DNA from 2 places in the Desulfovibrio sp. 1214_IL3152 genome. Region 2 is predicted to be linked to the other one. Evidence: predicted binding sites of a transcription regulator. Region 2 holds the regulator's gene; the other holds the start of a gene.
The links. The regulator sigma-54, encoded in region 2, starts transcription at its own class of promoters, with help from an activator protein. The targets are predictions, from matches to a motif close to CTGGCACGGNNNNTGCTT.

Region 1: the regulator sigma-54 is predicted to act here: its motif matches at 1,656-1,673, upstream of V6C07_RS10700 (ammonium transporter).

The regions. Positions count from the first base shown of each region.
Region 1 covers NZ_JBAIYW010000496.1:35,487-39,913, reverse strand. The annotation lists gene V6C07_RS10710 (sigma-54 interaction domain-containing protein) at 1-1,265, shown strand, start outside; gene V6C07_RS10705 (hypothetical protein) at 1,486-1,632, opposite strand; gene V6C07_RS10700 (ammonium transporter) at 1,781-2,986, shown strand; gene V6C07_RS10695 (P-II family nitrogen regulator) at 3,005-3,343, shown strand; gene V6C07_RS10690 (glutamine synthetase III family protein) at 3,395-4,427, shown strand, end outside.
Region 2 covers NZ_JBAIYW010000259.1:4,390-8,816, reverse strand. The annotation lists gene rapZ (RNase adapter RapZ) at 1-717, opposite strand, end outside; gene hpf (ribosome hibernation-promoting factor, HPF/YfiA family) at 783-1,322, opposite strand; gene rpoN (RNA polymerase factor sigma-54) at 1,480-2,904, opposite strand; gene V6C07_RS05440 (CTP synthase) at 3,372-4,427, opposite strand, start outside.

The DNA.
Region 1 (4,427 bases), on a different contig from region 2:
TGTACATCTCCAATGTGTCTGAAGAGCCGCTGTTTTTGAACCGTACCCGTTCGCGCGATTTGAACAAGGAAGGCATTTCTTTCATATGTGTGCCCATTCGCCTCAACGATCAGGTGGTGGGCGCTCTTTCCGTGGATCATCTGTTGGTGGACGATGCTACCCTGGAAGATGAAATGCGCCTTCTGACCATAGTGTCCACACTGCTTGGCCATGCCGCGCTGGAAAGTCAGGGGCGTATGGACGAAGAAACTTCCTCCCCTCTGCGGCCCAGAGGCTTTGTGGGTAATTCCGAAGGAATGCAAAAGGTTTATGCCCAGATAGCCCAGGTGGCTCCTTCAGTGACAACCGTTTTTCTTCAGGGTGAATCAGGCACGGGCAAAGAGCTTGCCGCCCGTGCCATTCACGCCGGCAGCGCCCGTGCCGGCAAGCCATTCATCTCGCTCAATTGCGCGGCCTTGCCGGAAAACCTCATAGAGAGCGAACTGTTTGGTCATGAACGCGGGGCATTTACCGGGGCCAGCGCCACGCGCAAGGGGCGGTTTGAACTGGCCCACGGTGGTACCCTGTTTCTGGATGAGGTGGGCGAGTTGTCGCTCATGACCCAGGCCAAGCTTTTGCGTGTCTTGCAGGAACGCGCTTTTGAGCGCCTGGGTGGTATGGATACGCACTATGTGGACGTGCGTTTTATTACTGCCACCAACAGAAACCTTGAACACATGGTCGCCAAGGAAAGTTTCCGCCGCGACCTTTTTTATCGCTTGAACGTGTTTCCCATCTACCTGCCTCCGCTGCGCGGCCGCCCTGAAGACATACTTCCGCTTGCCAACCATTTTATCCGAAAATTCGCCCAGGCCAATGGACGGGAAAATGTGCGCCTTTCCCTGGCTGTGATGGACATGTTGCAACGATATGCCTGGCCCGGAAATATTCGTGAACTGGAAAACGTCATGGAAAGGGCGGTGTTGCTTTTGGGCCGTGAAGGTCTTGTGCTGCCGCAGCACCTGCCCCCGGCTTTGCATGGCGCGCACTGCGCCGGCATGAATGGAGAAAACGCCTGTGCCGCGCGCCCGGGCTTTTCCGGCAGCCTTCAGGACCAGCTGGATGAGCTTGAACGGGCCTCCATCGTGGAAGCGCTGGAGTTCAGCCAGGGGCAAATGGGCAAGGCCGCTGCGAGCCTTGGCCTTACGGAGCGGATTATGGCCCTGCGCATGAAAAAGTATGATATCAGCTACAAGGAATTTCGTCCCAAGCATAACCGTTCATAGTGTGGTGTCGTTTCTGCTGCCATATTGTCTCAAAAGACTATAAAGGGCATAAAATTACAGATTTGTAGTTTTATGCCCTTGTTCTTTATGGGGTGCTTTTAATAAAAAATCTATTTATTATATATCATTATAATGATTTTGATGCGCAAAAAAGCAAATCGGACATGAAAAGCAACAAAAATGTATAAAATTATAATATATTGATATAATTTATTTAAATTTAAATTTTTCCAATAGCACGGTTTTCACTGTGCTCACATGTCTTTTTTTCTACAAAAACGTAAAAAATTTCATATTTTTTCAACCAGCCACCACAGCCAGTCACAATACCATAAAATAAATATCCTTCAATATCAGAGCATTGCAAATGATCTCCTCCCTGCATTTGCCTTGGCACAGTTAATGCTTTTAGGGGGACAGGCAGCGATATTGTATCGTTGCTGCGGATCCGGCGCCGGGCCGCTGAAGAAATTCAGCAACACGCACCTCTTGTGCGTAATGATCAAGGACGCTCTATGAATACCCCTGATACTGCCTTTGTCATTATCTGCGCCGCCATGGTCATGCTCATGCTTCCGGCTTTGGCCCTGTTTTATGGCGGCCTTGTCCGCGCGAGCAATGTTCTTTCAACCCATATGTACAGTTACGCCTGTCTTGGGCTTGTTTCCGTGCTTTGGGCGCTTGTGGGCTACACGCTGGCCTTTGGCGATGATGTGGGCGGCCTGGTGGGAAATTTCAGGTTTGCCCTGCTCAACGGGGTAAACGGCAGTCCCGCCCCAATGGCCCCGCAGTTGCCGCATACGGTCTTTATGGGCTTTCAGTGCATGTTCGCCGTGCTCACCGTGGCCTTGATTTCGGGAGCCTATGCCGAACGTATGCGTTTTTCCGCCATGCTGCTTTTCTCTGCCTTGTGGCTCGTTTTTGTGTATGCCCCCGTGGCCCATTGGGTGTGGGGCGGTGGATGGATGGGCCGCATGGGCGCTCTGGACTTTGCCGGTGGCGCAGTGGTGCACATGTCTTCAGGAGCCGCGGCGCTTGCCTGCGCCCAGGCTTTGGGACCCAGAATTTCAACCGGATCAAGCCATGCTCCGCACAATCTGCCGTTAACGCTTCTTGGCGGCGGTATCCTCTGGTTCGGCTGGTTCGGCTTTAACGCCGGCAGTGCTCTGGCTGCGGGAACTCTTGCGGGGCAGGCGCTGGTCACCACGCACATGGCAGCGGCCTGCGGCATTCTTGGCTGGATAATCATTGAATGGAAGCACACGGGCAAGCCTACCAGTCTGGGAGCGATTTCCGGCGCTCTGGCAGGGCTTGTGGCAATCACCCCGGGTGCGGGCTTTGTGGAGGTGCTGCCAGCCATGCTCATAGGATTTATAGGCGGAATGGTGTGTTACGGCGGCGTGTTGCTGAAGAGCCGGTGCGGTTATGACGATGCCCTTGACGTTGTGGGCATACACGGCCTTGGCGGAACCTGGGGCGCGCTGGCTACAGGCTTGTTCGCCAGTGCGGCGGTCAACGGCGTGGACGGTCTTTTTTACGGCAATCCCGAGCAGGTGTGGATACAGCTTGTGTCCATCGCAGGAACCTGGGCGTTTGTTTACGTTGCCACCCGCATCATCGTTCGCCTTGTGGATGCCGTGGTCGGATTGCGGGTTGCTCCCGAGGAGGAATACAGCGGCCTTGATCTCGGTGAACACAATGAACGTGGCTATAATCTGTAATCCGGGAGAGGCAGCGCCATGAAAAAACTCGAAATAATTATCCGTCCCGGCATGTTTGAAAAAGTCAGGGATGTGCTTTCAGAGTTGGGCATTCACGGGATGAATTACACGGAAATAAAGGGCTTTGGACGGCAACGCGGCCACACTGAAGTGTACCGTGGCTCCATCATGCAGGTGGACTGCCTGCCCAAGATAAAGATTGAAGTGGTTTTGCATGACGCCATGCTTGAGTCGGCAGTGGACGCGGTAATGCTTACTGCCCGCACGGGGCAGGTAGGGGACGGAAAGATTTTTATCAGCCATGTGGATGATGCCGTGCGCATCCGCACAGGCCAACGCGGCGATGCGGCCCTCTAGGCCGGAAGTTTGACGGCAAGATTCACCTGTCCAACTGAAAGGAGTAAAGGCATGAGTTCCACCCGCAAAAAAGCTTTATTCATGGCTATAAATACCGCGCCTGTGGTTCCCGCTCACAGGGAAGGACCCGCCTGCCGCGTGGAAGACAACTTTGGCCGTTATGTTTTTGGTCTTTCCACCATGCGCAAGCGCCTGCCCAAGGATGTCTACAGCAAGCTGGTCAAGACCATTCGCGATGGCGAACGGCTGAATCCGGACATTGCCGATGTGGTTGCCAATGCCATGAAGGACTGGGCCATAGAAAATGGCGCAAGTCATTATACGCACTGGTTTCATCCCATGACCGGCCTTACGGCCGAAAAGCACGATGCCTTTTTGTCGCCCACGTCCGATGGGCAGGTCATAAGCGAATTTTCGGGCAAAATGCTTATCAGTGGTGAACCTGACGCCTCGTCCTTTCCTTCGGGGGGCCTCCGCTCCACCTTTGAGGCGCGCGGCTACACCGCCTGGGACCCCAGTGTGCCGGTTTTTATCATTCCCGCGCCTTATGGGGCGACACTGCACATTCCCACATACTTTTATTCGTATTCCGGCGAGGCCCTGGATCGCAAAATTCCGTTGTTGCGCTCCATATCCGCCTTGTCCCGGCAGGCCATGCGCATACTTCGCCTGTTCGGCAACGACTCTGCGGCATATGTGCGCGCCATGGTGGGACCGGAACAGGAATACTTTCTTGTGGACAAGCATCTTGCGGCCCTGCGGCCGGACCTGCTGCTGGCAGGACGCACCCTCCTGGGGGCGCCTTCGGCCAAAGGACAGGAAATGGAAGACCATTACTTCGGCGCAATTCCTGCCCGGGTAATGAGTTTCATGCAAGATGTGGAAAAAGAGCTGCTGGCTTTGGGCATTCCTGCAAAAACCAGACACAATGAGGTGGCTCCGGGCCAGTTTGAGCTGGCCCCGGTTTACGAAGAGGCCAACATTGCCTGCGATCATAATATGCTCACCATGAACATGATGCGGCATATGGCCGCAAGGCACGGCTTTGTCTGCCTGCTGCATGAAAAACCTTTTGCCGGAGTAA
Region 2 (4,427 bases):
TTCAAAAACATATTGCGCCACTTCTCTGTCTTTGCCGCACATGGGCCGCAGCTCTTCCACAAAATAGGGATTGGTGAGAAAACGCAGGTCAAAAACAAAATCTGCCTCACGCGGGACGCCGTATTTGAAACCAAAAGAAATAACGTTGACCCTGATGGCCCGCAGCTTGCTTTTGCTGTCGCTCCAGCGCTTTTGTATGGCGCGGCGCAGGTCGTGAATGGAAAAACGCGAGGTATCAATAACCAGGTCGGCCATTTCGCGCAGGGGGCTCAGGCTGTTACGTTCCGACAACAGCGAAGCCTCAAGGCCCATGCCTTCACGTTCCAGAGGGTGCGGGCGACGGGTTGTGGCGTAGCGACGTATAAGTTCCTGCGCGTCGCACTCCATAAAAAGAAGCATGGGCCGTATGTTTACGGCTGCAAGGTCGGACAGGGCTTCGTTGATTTCATCCAGAAAGTTGCTTTGCCGCAGGTCCATGCCAAGGGCGATGCCTTTGAAATGGCTCATGGAGGGGCGGGACATCATGTCCACCATTTCAGGGGCAAGGCTTGCGGGCAGGCCGTCCACCACAAAATGGCCCATGTCTTCAAAAACCTTGAGGGCCGTACTTTTGCCCGCACCGGAAAGGCCGGTGACAATGCACACGGCTACGGGCGGCCCGGCGGCAACGGTTTCAATCACCGGCCCTTCGGGGCGCTGATGTGCGGCGGTGCTCATGGTTCCCCCTGAAATTCCCGGGCCGCCCAGGCAACGGTGTTTTTGGGCGGCCCGGAACAGGCGTGTTATAAAACAGGGTCAATCAGCGCATAACCGCTTGTGCGGGTGCGGTATACGACGTTGATGCGACCGTTTTCAGCGTTAAAAAAGACCAGAAACTCACTGCCGATAGAGTCAAGCTGCATGAGAGCCTCGTCAAGGTGCAGGGGCTTGGCCGCCAGGCGGTCTGTGCCTTCCACAGGTTGCGGGGCTTCGGCTTCTGCCTCGATATTGTATGTGTACACATCAACATCGGCGCTGCGCGCCTGACGGCGCTGGGTTTTGACCCGTGAAACCTGACGCTTGATCTGAGCTTCGACCTTGTCTGTCACAAGGTCAATGGCAGCGTACATGTCGGTGGTCTGTTCAGTGGCGTTGATGTGCAGCCCTTCCCCCACAACGGTAACTTCGCAGCGGTGGCGGAATTTATCTACGGTCAGCACGACGGTAACTTCAAGACCGGCGGACTTGCCGAAAAAACGCCCAAGCTTTTCCATGCGGCGGCGGGCATATTTTTTAAGATGGTCGGAGGCTTCAAAGTTTTTGAAGGCAAAAGAGATATTCATATAATCCTCCTTGTGATGGCGGTTTCCGGCATGGCAACCGCGAGGCCCCGCCCTTGGGCGGGCAGCGAAAAGCGACGGTGTAAGCCTTTTTCGCAATCTTGCGCGTCATGTGCCTTTGCGGCGGCAGGAACCGGGGTTCCGGGACGCGGCGGAAAGATCAGAAATGCTCCTTGCGCCTGGAGGATGAGGGTATGTCAAGGGCAGTACGGTATTTAGCCACGGTTCGCCGGGCAATATTGACCTTGAGGCGTTCCTTGAGCATTTCGCCGATGCGTTCATCGCTGAGGGGCGACTTTGTGTCTTCATCAGCAATGAATTTTTTAATGAGGGCTTTGACGCTTTCAGAGCCGACCTGGCTTCCGTCATCAAGTTCAAGCCCGCTGTTGAAGAAAAATTTGAGTTCGAAAATGCCATGTGGCGTAGCCACGTATTTATTGGTGGTGATGCGGCTTACCGTAGACTCGTGCATGCTGATGTCGTCGGCAATGTCCTTGAGAATAAGGGGGGCAAGCCGTGTGACGCCTTCTTCAAAAAAGGGCTGCTGATGCCGCACGATGCTTTCCATTACCTTGTACAGCGTGCGCTGGCGCTGGTACAGACTTTTGATCAGCCATGTGGCCGCGCGCATTTTTTCCGTACAGTATTCTTTTTCCTTATCCGAAGCGGCACCCATGTCCATCTGGGTCAGGTTGGAAAGCTGCAGTTGCGGCAGGCCGTCTTCATTGAGCAGGATGATAAACTCACCACCCATTTTGTACACGAAGACATCCGGGCTTACATAGGCCGGTTCGCCGCCGCCGAAGCTGGCTCCGGGCAGGGGATCAAGGCTCTGGATGATGTCGAGGTATTCCTTCAGCTCATCCATGTCCAGCCTGAACTTGCGCAGCAGGGGCTTGTAGCGCTTGGCTTCAAGGTCTTCAAGGTGCGCGTTCACAAGCTCAAGCAAAATGGGATCGCGGTCGTACCTGAGGCTTTTGATCTGCACCAGCAGGCACTCGCGGGCGTCGCGGGCGGCCACGCCCACGGGGTCAAACATCTGCACCCGTTCAAGCACGTCCAGAGCCTCGGCCGGTTCCGCCTGGGCCATCTGGGCCACTTCCTCAATGCTGGCTTGCAGGTAGCCCGCGGAAGAGAGGTTGCCGATGATCACTTCGCCAATATCTTTCTGGGCATCGGTAAGGGATGAAAGGCGGAGCTGCCAGAGCAGATGCCCTTCAAGGGTAGGTTTGGCGGAGTAGCGGGCTTCGAGGGGGGAGATGTCTTCTGCGGATTCAAATTCGCGTGGCTGCACAAGGCGGGGGGTACTGGCGAATTCTCCGAGGTAATCCTCCCAGTCGGCATCCTTTGCCAGTTCCTTGTCGTAAGCTTCTTCCGCGCTGTTTTCCCGCCGGTCGTCCACATGATCCGGAGACGGATCGTCCCCGTGCGATTCTTCAAGAAAAGGATTTTCCAGCATCTCCTGCTGCACGGTCTCCAGAAGCTCCAGACGCGAGAGCTGAAGCAGCTTGATGGCCTGCTGTAGTTGCGGGGTCATCACCAGCTGCTGAGCCAGTTTCAATTGCTGTCGAAGTTCCAGTGCCATGTGCGTTTTCCGCCTTGAAAAATCCTGAAGCCTTATACTTGTGGTTACAAGTAGTGTGCCATAGTGGCAAAAATTACGCAATAGCCAGAGGTTGCACTATCAAAAGTCAGAAAGCTCGGTTAGAGCAATTTCACTTTGAAATTGCTCTGGCGGCTGCGTAAGCAGACGTTCGCTACGGAGGCGTAAGCGCAGTTTATCTGCGCGGTTAAACGCCGAAGTGAGCGTGCCTTAAACTTTGAGAATGTACATTCTCAAAGTTAATCTGCTCTAGTTGGATCAAAGTTTGCCTGGCGGGACGGTGACTTTGGCTTGAGCGCAGCAATGCCGGGAAGATTTTTGAAAATACAATGTTTCCACTTTGTTGTACCGTGGTGGGTTTGTCATAAAATGAAAGCGCGGGCCAGAGGCCCGCGCGAAGATATGCAAACATGGGAGAAGGGGTTTTGCCTCTTGCCCTGCGCCGAGGATCAGACTTTGGCGTGCTTTTTGGCCGCGCCGATGAACTCCCTGAACAGCGGATGGGCATTCATGGGGCGGGATTTGAATTCGGGGTGGAACTGGCAGCCCAGGAACCAGGGGTGTTCCGGCAGCTCTACAATTTCCACCAGGGAGCCGTCGGGCGAGGTTCCGCTGAAGATCATGCCTTTTTCCGCCAGGGCTTCCTTGAATTCATTGTTGAACTCATAGCGGTGGCGGTGGCGCTCTTCAACCAGATCGGTTTTGTACGCCTCAAAGGCGCGCGACTCGGGCATGACCTTGCAGGGGTAGGAGCCAAGGCGCATGGTGCCGCCCTTGTCGCTGCCAGCGTCGCGTTTTTCCACGTTTCTGGTGCGGAAGTCGTACCATTCGGTCATGAGGTAAATGACCTTGTGCTTGGAACGGTGGTCAAATTCTTCGGAGTTGGCGTCGGCCATTTCCGCCATATGACGGGCAAATTCGATAACCGCGCACTGCATGCCGAGACAGATGCCGAAAAACGGTATGCTGTTTTCACGCGCATAGCGGATGGCCGCGATTTTGCCTTCCACGCCGCGATAGCCGAAGCCGCCGGGGACCAGAATGCCGTCGCAGCCCTTGAAGTGTTCGGCCGCGTTGGCGTCGTCCACATTTTCAGAGTTGACGTAGCGCAGGTCTACCTGAACCCGGTTGGCGACGCCGCCGTGAATGAGGGCTTCGTGCAGGCTCTTGTAGGCTTCTTTAAGGTCCACATACTTGCCCACGATGGCGACGGTAACCTTGCCCTGCGGGTTGTCGCTGTCGCTCACAAGCTTTTCCCAGGCGTCAAGCTGGGCGTTGCGTGCGGGCAGGCGCAGCATGATGGCGACTTTTTGATCAAAGCCTTCCGCATAGAACTTAAGCGGCACTTCGTAGATATTGTTCACGTCCACCGACGAGAACACGGCGTCCTGATCAACGTTGCAGAACAGGGCGATCTTGCGGCGCAGTTCTTCAGGAATGCTTTGCTCGCAGCGGCAAAGGATAATGTCGGGCTGGATGCCGATGGAAAGCAGTTCCTTAACGCT